Regions from separate parts of the Escherichia sp. MAL-1 genome, predicted to be linked through region 2. Evidence: predicted binding sites of a transcription regulator. Region 2 holds the regulator's gene; the other holds the start of a gene.
What was found. Region 2 encodes Fur, which represses iron uptake genes when iron is present. Its sites were predicted from a motif close to ATAATAATGAGAACNACTATCAA; they were not measured.
Positions count from the first base shown of each region.

Region 1: a site for Fur is predicted at 4,951-4,973, ahead of efeU (iron uptake transporter permease EfeU). Genes of this name have one in related genera too.

Region 1 is NZ_CM129609.1:3,041,757-3,049,265, forward strand. Features, by position in the region: gene pgaD (poly-beta-1,6-N-acetyl-D-glucosamine biosynthesis protein PgaD) at 1-142, shown strand, start outside; gene phoH (phosphate starvation-inducible protein PhoH) at 192-980, opposite strand; gene efeB (iron uptake transporter deferrochelatase/peroxidase subunit) at 1,601-2,872, opposite strand; gene efeO (iron uptake system protein EfeO) at 2,878-4,005, opposite strand; gene efeU (iron uptake transporter permease EfeU) at 4,063-4,893, opposite strand; gene putP (sodium/proline symporter PutP) at 5,435-6,943, opposite strand; gene ACU8XX_RS15280 (hypothetical protein) at 7,102-7,311, opposite strand; gene putA (trifunctional transcriptional regulator/proline dehydrogenase/L-glutamate gamma-semialdehyde dehydrogenase) at 7,366-7,509, shown strand, end outside.
Region 2 is NZ_CM129609.1:3,435,341-3,442,849, reverse strand. Features, by position in the region: gene chiP (chitoporin ChiP) at 367-1,773, shown strand; gene chiQ (ChiQ/YbfN family lipoprotein) at 1,823-2,149, shown strand; gene fur (ferric iron uptake transcriptional regulator) at 2,233-2,679, opposite strand; gene uof (fur leader peptide) at 2,672-2,758, opposite strand; gene fldA (flavodoxin FldA) at 2,968-3,498, opposite strand; gene ybfE (LexA regulated protein) at 3,638-3,931, opposite strand; gene ybfF (esterase) at 4,071-4,835, opposite strand; gene seqA (replication initiation negative regulator SeqA) at 5,020-5,565, shown strand; gene pgm (phosphoglucomutase (alpha-D-glucose-1,6-bisphosphate-dependent)) at 5,591-7,231, shown strand; gene ACU8XX_RS17145 (hypothetical protein) at 7,445-7,509, shown strand, end outside.

The sequences.
Region 1 (7,509 bases), 390 kb from region 2:
GCCGCAAGAATATGCAGAGAGCTTAGCAATACCTGATGAGCTCTATCAGCAACTACAAAAAAGCCACAGGATGAGCGTACACTTCACCAGCCAGGGGCAAATAAAAATGGTTGTTTCAGAAAAAGCGCTAGTCCGGGCATAAACACCCAAAACAAAGCCCGGTTCGCCCGGGCTCTGCACCGATAACACACTTAACTGTAGGCATGCAGCGTACGTTGGCAAAGTGCCGAACGTACGCAGTCCTCTTTACCGAACCGGACGATCCCAACCATTTCATCTTCTTCGAAACGTTCCAGCGCGTCACTTAATCCGGAGCACACGCCGCGAGGCAAATCGCATTGCGTGATATCACCGTTGACGATAACCGTCACGTTCTCCCCGAGGCGGGTTAAAAACATTTTCATTTGCGCGGCAGTCACATTCTGCGCCTCGTCAAGAATGACGACTGCATTTTCAAAGGTACGTCCACGCATATAGGCGAACGGCGCAATTTCCACCTTCCCTATTTCCGGTCGCAGGCAGTACTGCATAAAGGAAGCCCCTAAGCGCCGGACCAGCACGTCGTAGACCGGGCGAAAATAGGGAGCAAACTTTTCTGCGATATCTCCAGGTAAGAAGCCAAGATCTTCATCGGCTTGCAGAACTGGACGGGTGACGATAATCCTGTCGACATCCTTATGTATCAGGGCCTCTGCCGCTTTTGCTGCGCTGATCCAGGTTTTTCCGCACCCGGCTTCGCCCGTGGCGAATATCAGCTGCTTACTCTCAATAGCCTTCAGATAGTGCAATTGCGCTTCATTTCGCGCGAGGATGGGCGAAGTATCGCGACTGTCGCGGGCCATACCAATGGCTTCTACGCCGCCCATCTGCACAAGCGAGGTGACCGATTCTTCTTCACGCTGCTTATGGCTGCGCGAATCCCGTCTCAGCACACGTTTTGCCTCGCGACGAGCTTTGATCACTGCTTTTTGTCTTCCCATGGAGAGCACCTTGAGTTGTTTGTATTCATCACACGCGCCGTTGGCAGCGCGATTATGCGCACGAACATCAGAGGGTTGGCTTCCTTGTAAGCCATAGTTTGCTTTTGGATAAAATGCCGAAAAACGGCTACGCGCACCGTTTACGGCGTCGGTAACACATGAAAAGAAAGGATGAGGTTGAAAATGCAAAGTGACGAGATGACTACCGGAGGAGAAAACTCCGCGAGTGGTGGCGCGTTGATTATCTAAAACATGTCCAGTACAGGACGTTACCATCCGCGATCTCCATAGTGACTGACTATCACTGCCGGGAACTTCCGCTGCTACTTAATAAGTACAACAGATCTCGCATTTATTGCAACAATATCTTTACTTATATTTAACTATAAAACACCATTTCAGTGACATTAGTTTCTACTGGAAAGATGACAGAGTGATGACAGTGATGAAAAAAGCTGTGTGCTTTCAGCAGGATTTGCATCAGGCATCAGTGCACGATCGCCGGATGCGGCGTGAACGCCTTATCCAGCCTACCAAACCCGCACTGATTGTAGGCATGATAAGACGCGCAAGCGTCGCATCAGGCATCTGCGCACAAATGCCTTATCCGCCTAAAAACATTAAACCCGCAATAACGCGCTTCCGAAATAATCGTTCGCGTCCTTCACCCCCGGCAGCGCAAAAAAATAACCGCCGCCGATAGGTTTAACGTATTCCTCCAGCGCTTCGCCATTGAGCCTTTTTTGTACTGTCAGGAAGCCTTTTTCCAGATCGTGTTGGTAGCAGACAAACAGCAACCCCATATCCAGTTGCCCGGAGTTGGTGACGCCCAGTGAATAACTGTAGCCACGACGCAGCATCAGGCTGGACTCACTCTCCGCCGTGCGGGGATTCGCCAGCCGGATATGGCTGTCCAGCGCGATCACCTTCCCTTCCGGGTCGCTGGCGTAATCAGGCACATCATGCTCATGCTGCATTCCCAGCGGCGCACCGGTTTGCTTATCACGGCCAAAAATCGTCTGCTGTTCTTTCAGCGGCGTTCTGTCCCAAAATTCCACTCGAAACTGAATCAAGCGTACTGCCTGATAGCTGCCACCGATTGTCCACGCAGGCTCCTGCTGATCTGCCGTTACCCACACCACTTTTTGCATCAACTTATCATTCTGGCTATCGGGATTGGCAGTGCCGTCTTTGAAACCCAGCAAATTAATCGGCGTCTCTTTGCCTTTACTACGCGCCGCGTGATCGGAAATAAACCCTTCCCGCTTCCAGCGCACACTGAGCAAATCCGGCGTGTGTTTGATGATATCGCGCAGCGCATGGATAACCGTGTCCTGGGTGTTGGCGCAAATCTGTAGCAACACATCACCATGACATAACGCCGCATCCAGCGAGTCGTTGGGGAAACGCGTCATCTTCTGCAGCTTTTTTGGCATCTGTGGCGCAAGGCCAAAGCGCTCATCAAACAATGAGTGACCCACCGATAACGTGATGGTGAGATTATCGGGCGCAATGTAGCCGCCAAGAATGCCGGAATCGAGTGGTGGCAGGCGCGGATTTGGCGTTTCTGGTGCTGCTCCGCCCTGAGTCAGAAAAGCAAAACGCTGAGTCAACAAGCGAAACAACCGCTCAAGATCGGCTTTATCGCTGGCAAGCACATCAAACGCCACCAGCATCATTGCGGCCTGTTGTGGCGTCAGGATCCCTGCCTGATGCTCACCATAAAACGGCTGTTTCTCATTGCGAGCATCCGGTGAAAGCGTACCCGGCGCACTTTGCGTTTTTTGTGCATGAGCGACCGGACAACTTCCCGCCAGCGCCAGTGCACCTATCACTTTCAGTAAACGTCGGCGTGACGGTTCATTCACGCCGTTTTCATCTTTATACTGCATAACGCTTAATCCAGTCCCAGCACACCGCGAAGTTGCGCCAGATCTTCCGCCAGCGCAGTAATCGGTCCTTTCAGTGCATTCCGGTCGGCATCGGTCAATTTGTCGTAGGTTTCAAAACCGTCTTTAGTACGGTATTTCGCCAGAATGGTATCGACCTTTTTAAAGTTGGCATCGACTTTTGCCAGCAGTTCCGGGTTGGCTTTTTGCAGTTGTGGACGCAGCAAATCGACAATTTTCTGCGAGCCTTCAACGTTAGCCTGGAAATCCCACAGATCGGTGTGGCTGTAGCGATCTTCTTCACCGCTAATTTTGCTGGCTGCCACTTCCTCAATCAGTCCGGCTGCGCCGCCGACCACTTTTGAAGGTGGGAAAGCCAGTTCACTGATGCGTTTTTGCAAATCGACCACATCGGTATAAAGCTGCTCAGCGTACTGATCCATCCCTTTGGTGGTGTTGTCGCCAAACAATGCTTTTTCCAGACGGTGGAAACCAGTGAATTTTGGGTCGGCGGCTTTTTGCTCGTAATCATCTTCACGGGCGTCAATGCTGCCATCCAGATCGGAGAACAGTTCAGCAATCGGTTCAATACGCTCATAGTGCTGGCGCGTCGGTGCATACAGTGCTTTCGCTTTTTCGATATCGCCTGCTTTAATCGCGTCGGTAAAGGCTTTGGTGTCGGTCACCAGCTGCGTGGTTTCCGCCATGACATACGCTTTATATGCAGTAATTGCACCACCAAGACTTAACAGCGCATCACTTTGCGCCGCATCCGCCGTTGCCTCACCTTTGACGATCAACTTCCCTTTCGGGTTAGTCAGCAGACCGCAGGTCATATCGTATTCGCCAGGCTGTAAATTCGCCGTCATTTTCTGGCTAAAGCCAGGGGCGATATTTTCCCGCTCTTCCACCACCATCACGCCTTTGAGGATCTCCCACTCCAGCGCCTTCTGGCTGTGGTTCTGAATAATGAACTGTGTTTTCCCGGCGTTAACCGTAATGGTCATCGGTTCGCACTGCTTATCCGTCACGGTCACTTTGACCTGCGGCACATCAGCGGCGTTAGCCATAAAAGCAGAAGAAAACAGCGCAGCCACGCTCAACTGCAATGCGTTACGGCGGAAGTTAATGGTCATAACGAGACTATCCCTTTAAAGTATGTTGTAACTAAGCAAGAGTTTGCGTCGTATTTGTTACGCGGAGCGAGACGCTGTCGCCCCTGCGCGTGGTGGCAGAGCAAATGCCACCAGCGCCGGGATGAGATAAATAAACCAGACGGCGACTTCGCTGACGCTCGGCGCTTCCTGATAGCCAAAAATCCCTTCCATCAGCGTGCCAAACAGCGAGTGAGTTGAGAGCACCGCACTCATATCGAAGGCGATTTCCTGAAAGTGGTTCCACAATCCGGCTTCATGAAATGCGCGAATGGCACCAGCTGCCAGCCCTGCGGCGACGAAGAGAATAAACAGGCTGGTCCATTTAAAAAATGCACCAAGATTGAGGCGAATACCGCCCCAGTAGAGCAGGAAGCCTAGCACCACGGCAGTAGCAAGACCGAGCATTGCACCCAGCGGCGGCCAGATCCCGACATCTTGTTGAAATGCCGCCAGCAGGAAAAAGACCGACTCCAGCCCTTCCCTTGCAACGGCAAAAAAGACCATCATCACCAGCGCCCAGCCATGATGATTTCCACGCTGCAATGCGCTATCGACTGCCTGTTCCAGTTGCACTTTGACGTTGCGCGACACTTTGCGCATCCAGAAAACCATCCAGGTAAGGATCACCACGGCGATCACCGCCACGATACCTTCAAACAGTTCCTGTTCTTTTTGCGGAAATTCGCCGGTGGTTTCGTTAATGAAGATACCCAAGCCCAGGCACAACGCAGCGGCAAGCAACACGCCAATCCACATCACACCAATCCATCGGCCTCGCTGGGTACGCTTAAGATAGCTGGCAATCAAACTGACAATCAGCGCGGCTTCAAGTCCTTCGCGCAACATAATGAGAAACGGAACAAACATGCCACCCACCCTTAAACGTTTTTCTGAGTCAATCTATGCAAAGAAAAGTAAATCGCAGTGATAGCGATTATCATTACGGTAAAGAAAAATACAAGCGGAATGTTTATAAAATGATGTTGAAATGTAAACAAAGAGAGGTAATGCCAGGGGATATAAACGATTATTCCAGGTACAAAGATGGGATTGTTTACAACGAGCCATGTGTTCTTGCCGGATGCCGCGTAAACGCCGTATCCAGCCGACAAAACTGTCCAGACTCAATGCATCAGAGCTTCCATGTAAAACTGATAAGCGGGTGTATCAAGCAATTTCGTCCATCCGCGATTATCAAATCTAACTTTTTGCCCGGAACATAATAACAGCTCGGGTGTTGGTGGCGTCAAAATCGCTCAAGCGTTCCCCGAAGGCCGGGACAGCAGGGGGCGGCGGCGATTGGCCGCCCCCTGCGCGCTCCCTGCACCATTCAATTTATATGGCGAGGCACATTAAGGGAGCGCAACCCGCTGCTGAAGCCAAACAAAACCGCCGCAGGCTAAGTCCCTTAGCTTTCCTGCAACCGTGACGGCGGAGCCGAATGATAGTGCGCATCGGCCTCGGCAAAGCGTTTTTGCATCGCCGCTGACGGCGCTTTACCCAGCAAACTAAACACTACAATCCCAATACTGCTGAAGATAAAGCCCGGAATAATTTCGTACAGTCCCAGCCAGCCGAACTGTTTCCAGACGATAACCGTCAGCGCCCCGATGATCATCCCCGCCAGCGCACCGTTGCGCGTCATGCGTGACCACATCACCGAGAACAGCACCACCGGACCAAACGCCGCGCCAAAGCCTGCCCACGCATAGCTCACTAGCCCCAGCACACGGTTTTCCGGGTTTGCCGCCAGCGCAATGGCCACCAGCGCCACCACCAGCACCATCACACGACCTACCCACACCAGCTCTTTCTGGCTGGCATGTTTACGCAGAAACGCTTTGTATAAATCTTCGGTAATCGCACTGGAGCACACCAGCAGCTGGCAACTTAAGGTTGACATTACCGCCGCCAGAATTGCCGACAGCAGAATCCCGGCAATCCACGGGTTAAACAGAATTTGCGCCAGTTCGATAAACACGCGCTCAGCATTCTGGTTTACCGCACCTGCTACCGCCGGGTGCTCATTAAAGTAAGCAATACCAAAGAAGCCGACAGCTACCGCCCCTGCCAGGCAGAGGATCATCCAGGTCATACTGATACGACGCGCATGGACAATGCTGTGGTGAGAGTCTGCCGCCATAAAACGCGCCAGGATGTGCGGTTGCCCGAAGTAACCCAGCCCCCACCCCATCAGTGAGATAATGGCGACAAAGTTCAGCCCTTTGAGCATATCAACGTTTTCGATGCTCTTTTGTTTGATCACTTCCAGCGAGTCACCAAAGCCACCGACACTGATAATGACGATAACCGGCGTCAGGATCAGGGCAAAAATCATCAGGCTGGCCTGTACAGTGTCAGTCCAGCTCACCGCGAGGAAACCGCCAATAAAGGTGTAAAGGATCGTCGCCGCAGCTCCCGCCCACAGAGCCGTTTCGTAGCTCATGCCAAAGGTACTTTCAAACAGACGCGCGCCTGCCACAATGCCCGAAGCGCAATAAATGGTGAAGAACAGCAAAATCACCAGCGCGGAGATAATGCGCAAAATGCGGCTTTTATCTTCAAAGCGCCCGGTGAAATAATCCGGCAATGTTAAGGCGTTATTGTTGTATTCGGTATGCACACGCAACCGCCCCGCCACCAGCTTCCAGTTGATCCACGCGCCTAATGTCAGGCCAATGGCGATCCAACTTTCGGAAATCCCGGAAAGAAAAACCGCGCCCGGCAACCCCATTAACAGCCAGCCGCTCATATCCGACGCACCCGCCGATAATGCCGTCACGAATGGCCCAAGGCTACGACCGCCCAGAATATAGTCGTCAAAGTTTTTCGTTGATCGCCAGGCGATAAACCCAATCAATATCATGCCAAAGATATAGACACAAAATGTCACCAACATCGGTGTGCTAATAGCCATCTAAAGTCTCCAAAAAATTATTATCGGCAATGTCGAAACTTGCCGTTATATCTGCCACCGGAACGGGGTAACAGAGTTTATGTTTTACCAGGGCGACCGTATCCTGCCGGAAGCGCTGGTTATTCACAATCGATTTAACACACCATTTACATTAAATTTTAGTGCTCAGCGACACTATTTTTCATCAGGTTGCACTCTCTCACATTTTTTGCGGTTGCACCTTTCAAAAATGTTAACTGCCGCAGAGAAAAAGTCTGAGTTATTTTTTTAATCCCTGTCATATCGATTTCTTTTATTAACATTTCATTCATTTTTAAGCTTGCTACGCATGTCACATTTAACATGGTTGCACAAAGTTGCAACATCATGGATATTTCACGATAACGTTAAGTTGCACCTTTCAGAACAACAGGAGTAATGGCATGGGAACCACCACCATGGGGGTTAAGCTGGACGACGCGACGCGTGAGCGTATTAAGTCTGCCGCGACACGTATCGATCGCACGCCACACTGGTTAATTAAGCAGGCGATTTTTTCTTATCTCGAACAACTGGAAAACAGCGAT
Region 2 (7,509 bases):
AGCGGCGTTTTTTCTACTTTTCTTCGCGAATTAATTCCGCTTCGCAATTTATCCATAAAATAAATTTAAAATAACAAAACATAATTAAATAAAATGTAACCGCTTTCATCTTGCTGGAATTTCACGCTTTTATTCTTCTGCAAGCCTTTCAACCGCAAACTTAAGCCTTGTAACAAAAATCATCAAAATATGTGCGGTTGCTCATGTTCTTACATTCTGGTTACAGAAAGAGATTGATAATTCGCGTCGCGAAAAATAGTCTGTTCCTGTAGTCAGCGAGACTTTTCTCAACGCTACTTTTTTAATTTTTATTTTTTCGCTGTTCACCTTTGGTGCAGCAATTTATACGTCAAAGAGGATTAACCCATGCGTACGTTTAGTGGCAAACGTAGTACGCTGGCGCTGGCTATCGCCGGTGTTACAGCAATGTCGGGCTTTATGGCAATGCCGGAGGCTCGCGCCGAAGGATTCATCGACGATTCAACCTTAACCGGCGGTATATATTACTGGCAGCGTGAACGCGACCGTAAAGATGTTACCGACGGCGACAAATACAAAACCAACCTTTCTCACTCCACCTGGAATGCCAACCTCGATTTTCAGTCTGGTTATGCTGCTGATATGTTCGGCCTTGATATTGCCGCGTTTACGGCGATTGAAATGGCGGAAAACGGCGACAGCTCTCACCCGAACGAAATCGCGTTTTCAAAAAGTAATAAAGCCTATGACGAAGACTGGTCCGGCGACAAAAGCGGTATAAGCCTGTATAAAGCAGCGGCCAAATTTAAATACGGTCCGGTTTGGGCGAGGGCAGGTTATATTCAGCCAACCGGTCAGACGCTGTTAGCGCCTCACTGGAGCTTTATGCCGGGTACTTATCAGGGTGCGGAAGCCGGAGCGAATTTTGATTACGGCGATGCCGGTGCGTTGAGTTTCTCCTACATGTGGACCAACGAATACAAAGCGCCGTGGCATCTGGAAATGGATGAGTTTTATCAGAACGATAAAACCACCAAAGTTGATTATCTGCACTCCCTTGGGGCGAAATACGACTTCAAAAATAACTTCGTACTGGAAGCGGCTTTTGGTCAGGCGGAAGGGTATATCGATCAATATTTTGCCAAAGCCAGCTACAAATTTGATATCGCCGGTAGCCCGTTAACCACCAGCTACCAGTTCTACGGTACCCGCGATAAAGTTGACGATCGCAGCGTCAACGACCTTTATGACGGCACCGCCTGGCTGCAGGCGTTGACCTTTGGTTACCGGGCGGCTGACGTAGTGGATTTGCGCCTCGAAGGCACCTGGGTTAAGGCTGACGGTCAGCAGGGATACTTCCTGCAACGTATGACTCCAACCTACGCTTCCTCAAACGGTCGCCTGGATATCTGGTGGGACAACCGTTCTGACTTCAACGCCAACGGCGAAAAAGCAGTCTTCTTCGGTGCGATGTATGACCTGAAAAACTGGAATCTTCCAGGCTTCGCCATCGGCGCTTCCTACGTTTACGCATGGGATGCTAAACCTGCGACCTGGCAGAGCAATCCGGATGCGTACTACGACAAAAACCGGACTATTGAAGAGTCTGCATACAGCCTGGATGCGGTCTATACCATTCAGGACGGTCGCGCCAAAGGCACGATGTTCAAACTGCACTTCACCGAATACGACAACCACTCCGACATCCCAAGCTGGGGCGGTGGTTACGGCAACATCTTCCAGGATGAGCGTGACGTAAAATTTATGGTAATCGCACCATTCACCATCTTCTGATGCCCGACGCGGCAGGTTTTGTGCCTGCCGCACGTTTGAGGAATTTGCTATGAAAAAACTGATTCTCATCGCCATGATGGCATCGGGGCTGGTAGCTTGTGCGCAATCAACCGCACCACAGGAAGACAGCCGTCTGAAAGAGGCATACAGCGCCTGTATCAACACCGCGCAAGGTTCGCCGGAAAAAATTGAAGCCTGCCAGAGCGTGTTAAACGTGCTGAAGAAAGAGAAACAACATCAGCAGTTTGCCGACCAGGAAAGTGTCCGCGTACTGGATTATCAGCAGTGTCTGCGTGCAACGCAAACCGGAAATGATCAGGCGGTGAAAGCCGATTGTGATAAGGTCTGGCAGGAAATTCGCAGTAATAACAAATAAGTGAGAGCTGTAACTCTCGCTTTTCTTATTTCCCTTGCATAAAAAAGCCAACCCGCAGGTTGGCTTTTCTCGTTCAGGCTGGCTTATTTGCCTTCGTGCGCGTGCTCATCTTCGCGGCAATCGCCTTCGGCACAGTGACCGTAAAGATAGAGACTGTGGTTAGTCAGGCGAATGCCATGTTTTGCGGCAATTTCACGCTGACGCGCTTCGATGGAATCATCACTAAATTCGATAACCTTGCCGCAGTCGAGGCAGATCAGGTGATCGTGGTGATGTTGCTGTGTCAGTTCAAATACGGATTTACCGCCTTCAAAATTGTGGCGGGTGACGATACCAGCGTCGTCAAACTGGTTCAGTACGCGATATACCGTAGCCAGACCAATTTCTTCACCCATATCGATCAGACGTTTGTATAAATCTTCCGCACTGACGTGATGGTTGTCCGGCTCCTGAAGAACTTCCAGGATTTTTAAACGAGGAAGCGTTACTTTCAGGCCAGCTTTCTTTAGGGCGGTATTGTTATCAGTCATGCGGAATCTGTCCTGTTACTAAGCGGTTCACTTCATTAGAAGAAGTGACAGAATTTGCTCTTGAGATAATGCGTATCATTATAGAATTGCCACGCCTAAATGAAAACCACAAGTCCCTGGCAAATATTGTTAATAAAAACGTGGCATAGCTTACATTTACAACGGCAAGGCCACTTGAACACCGGGACATTGTACAGGTACAACAGCAAAAGTTACAAATTTGTAGCAATTATTTTGATTGGCATTATCTATTAATACGGCGTAGACATGAGTCTACGCCGCATCACATCAGGCATTGAGAATTTCGTCGAGATGCAACTCTTCAGAAATCTGTTTAACCCATTTTTCTACACGTTCAGCGGTCAGTTCCGGCTGACGGTCTTCGTCGATAGCCAGACCGACAAAGTGGTCGTCATCTGCCAGACCTTTTGATGCTTCGAAATGATAGCCCGCAGTTGGCCAGTGACCAACGATGGTTGCACCGCGCGGTTGAATGATGTCGCGGATGGTGCCCAATGCGTCGCAGAAATATTCGGCGTAATCTTCCTGGTCACCACAACCAAACAGCGCAACCAGTTTGCCATTGAAATCAATCTCTTCGAGAGTCGGGAAGAAGTCATCCCAGTCACACTGCGCTTCGCCGTAATACCAGGTTGGGATGCCCAGCAGCAGAATGTCATAAGCTTCCAGATCTTCTTTGCTGCTTTTTGCAATGTCATGGACATCGGCAACGTCTTTACCAAGCTGTTTTTGAATCATTTTTGCGATATTTTCGGTATTACCGGTGTCGCTGCCGAAAAAGATGCCAGTGATAGCCATGAGTGAAATAACCTCTTGAAACTTATTGAAATGGGGGTGGAAAATTGCCCACGGATAAAGGCAATCATAGCAGAACAGGCAGTCTTGCGGAATCAGCAAACGAGCAGGACTGCACACTGTGCTACATGAAAGTGGAAATTTAAACGATGCCCTGACTACGCAGCGCCGCCAGTTGCTGCATTAACATCTCTTCGATCAGTTCGCTACGGCTCATATTGCGCGATTCCGCCAGCTCGTTCAGCGCCTCGACAGCTTCCGCGTTCAGCTTCAGTTCGACACGCTTAAGGCCACGTACTTTGTCGCGTTTTAGTTGGTTGCGTTTATTAATACGCAGCTGTTCATCGCGCGAAAGCGGATTAGTTTTCGGTCGTCCCGGTCGACGCTCGTGCGCGAACAGATCTAATGTCGTACGGTCCGTTTGTTCTTTGGCCATGATCTTGGTGACTTCGGGGGAAACAATCAGCCAGGCCTCTGCCCGGATGGATAGCGCGCCATAATACATCAGCGCGATGAGTCACGCCAACGCCCACGCGCGGAAAGCGACGCGGACGCTGGGTTTTTAATCAGTTGCGTTAATCATTGAGATAGCGACGGATAGCGCGTAATACCGCATCTGGTTTTTCAGCATGGACCCAGTGACCCGCGCCTGCAATGACATGCGCCCGTGCCTGTGGAAATTGTGCCAGTAAATCATCACGGTACTGCTCGCTAACATACGGAGAATTACCACCAGGGATAAACAGGGCAGGGTGATCCCATGCCGGGATTTTCTCCCAACCCACAATATGCGGATACTGATCCCACAATACCGGCACGTTAAAGCGCCACTCCCCGTCAACAAAAGATTTCAACAGAAACTGAATCACCCCTTCTTCATTAAGATGCTGGCGCATTATTGCTGCTGCTTGCTGGCGAGTTTGTGCGTCCGATTCACTGACCGCGTTGATAGCTGCGAAAATCTCATCATGACGGCGTACGTGATAGTCGACCGGTGCGATATCGATCGCCACCAGTTTATCGATGCGATCGGGGGCCAGTGCAGTAAGTGCCATTACCGCTTTACCGCCCATGGAGTGACCGATAAATGTTGCTTTGTCGATCTGCAGTGCATCCAGGGTATCAACAAGATCCTGCGCCATCGCCGGGTAATTCATTACCGGCTCTCTCGGTGAAAGACCGTGGTTACGCATATCAACCTGGATGATATTGTGATCGTTTACCAGATCGCGAGCCAGTACGCCAAGGTTGTCGAGGCTACCAAACAGACCATGGACAAGAACGATGGGAGAATTATTGTGCTGGTTTTGTGCAGTTTGCGCGCGGATATTCAATTTCATGGCAAAGTTCTTTTTTTCGCGTTGTCGGGTTAGGGTATTATGTTGACCATTGTGCCACAGGGCTGCAACAAATAAGGTTTATTCCGAGTTTTTCTGCAAGCCAGGCTTGACGCTATCCGCTGCCGGGATTTATTCATATACTCCTGGCGACTTGTATTCAGCTAAGACACTGCACTGGATTAAGATGAAAACGATTGAAGTTGATGATGAACTCTACAGCTATATTGCCAGCCACACTAAGCATATCGGCGAGAGCGCATCCGACATTTTACGGCGTATGTTGAAATTTTCCGCCGCATCACAGCCTGCTGCTCCGGTGACGAAAGAGGTTCGCGTTGCGTCACCTGCTATCGTCGAAGCGAAGCCGGTCAAAACGATTAAAGACAAGGTTCGCGCAATGCGTGAACTTCTGCTTTCGGACGAATACGCAGAGCAAAAGCGAGCGGTCAATCGCTTTATGCTGCTGTTGTCTACACTATATTCTCTTGACGCCCAGGCGTTTGCCGAAGCAACGGAATCGTTGCACGGTCGTACACGCGTTTACTTTGCGGCAGATGAACAAACGCTGCTGAAAAATGGTAATCAGACCAAGCCGAAACATGTGCCAGGCACGCCGTATTGGGTGATCACCAACACCAACACCGGCCGTAAATGCAGCATGATCGAACACATCATGCAGTCGATGCAATTCCCGGCGGAATTGATTGAGAAGGTTTGCGGAACTATCTAAAACGTTGCAGACAAAGGACAAAGCAATGGCAATCCACAATCGTGCAGGCCAACCTGCACAACAGAGTGATTTGATTAACGTCGCCCAACTGACGGCGCAATATTATGTACTGAAACCAGAAGCAGGGAATGCGGAGCACGCGGTGAAATTCGGTACTTCCGGTCACCGTGGCAGTGCAGCGCGCCACAGCTTTAACGAGCCGCACATTCTGGCGATCGCTCAGGCAATTGCTGAAGAACGTGCGAAAAACGGTATCACTGGCCCTTGCTATGTGGGTAAAGATACTCACGCCCTGTCCGAACCTGCATTTATTTCCGTTCTGGAAGTGCTGGCAGCGAACGGCGTAGATGTTATTGTGCAGGAAAACAATGGCTTCACCCCGACGCCTGCCGTTTCCAATGCCATCCTGGTTCACAATAAAAAAGGTGGCCCGCTGGCAGACGGTATCGTTATTACACCGTCCCATAACCCGCCGGAAGATGGTGGTATCAAGTACAATCCGCCAAATGGTGGCCCGGCTGATACCAACGTCACTAAAGTGGTGGAAGATCGTGCCAACGCACTGCTGGCCGATGGCCTGAAAGGCGTGAAGCGTATCTCCCTCGACGAAGCGATGGCATCCGGTCATGTGAAAGAGCAGGATCTGGTGCAGCCGTTCGTGGAAGGGCTGGCCGATATCGTTGATATGGCGGCGATTCAGAAAGCGGGCCTGACGCTTGGCGTTGATCCGCTGGGCGGTTCCGGTATCGAATACTGGAAGCGCATTGGCGAGTATTACAACCTCAACCTGACTATCGTTAACGATCAGGTCGATCAAACCTTCCGCTTTATGCACCTTGATAAAGACGGCGCGATCCGTATGGACTGCTCCTCCGAGTGTGCGATGGCGGGCCTGCTGGCACTGCGTGATAAGTTCGATCTGGCGTTTGCTAACGACCCGGATTATGACCGTCACGGTATCGTCACTCCGGCAGGTTTGATGAATCCGAACCACTACCTGGCGGTGGCGATCAATTACCTGTTCCAGCATCGTCCGCAGTGGGGCAAAGATGTTGCCGTTGGTAAAACGCTGGTTTCTTCTGCGATGATCGACCGTGTGGTCAATGACTTGGGTCGTAAGCTGGTAGAAGTCCCGGTAGGTTTCAAATGGTTTGTTGATGGTCTGTTCGACGGCAGCTTCGGCTTTGGCGGCGAAGAGAGCGCAGGGGCTTCCTTCCTGCGTTTCGACGGCACGCCGTGGTCCACCGACAAAGACGGCATCATCATGTGTCTGCTGGCGGCGGAAATCACCGCTGTCACCGGTAAGAACCCGCAGGAACACTACAACGAACTGGCAAAACGCTTTGGTGCGCCGAGCTACAACCGTTTGCAGGCAGCTGCGACTTCCGCACAAAAAGCGGCGCTGTCTAAGCTGTCTCCGGAAATGGTGAGCGCCAGCACCCTGGCAGGTGACCCGATCACCGCGCGCCTGACTGCTGCTCCGGGCAACGGTGCTTCTATTGGCGGTCTGAAAGTGATGACTGACAACGGCTGGTTCGCCGCGCGTCCGTCAGGCACGGAAGACGCATATAAGATCTACTGCGAAAGCTTCCTCGGTGAAGAACATCGCAAGCAGATTGAGAAAGAAGCGGTTGAGATTGTTAGCGAAGTTCTGAAAAACGCGTAAACACATTTAATAAAAAAAGGGCGGTCGCAAGATCGCCCTTTTTTACGTATGACAAACACAGAATTGCCTGATGCGCTACGCTTATCAGGCCTACGAGGATGGTGCAATATATTGAATTTAAGCGATTTTGTAGGCCGGATAAGGCGTTCACGCCGCATCCGGCAAAAACAACGAACACTTTGTCAACAAACTGAGTAGCTCAAGGAAATCCCAATGAAGACCAACAGGAGTCTGGTCGTCATAGTGTCACTAATTACCGCCACATTACTGCTGACTGC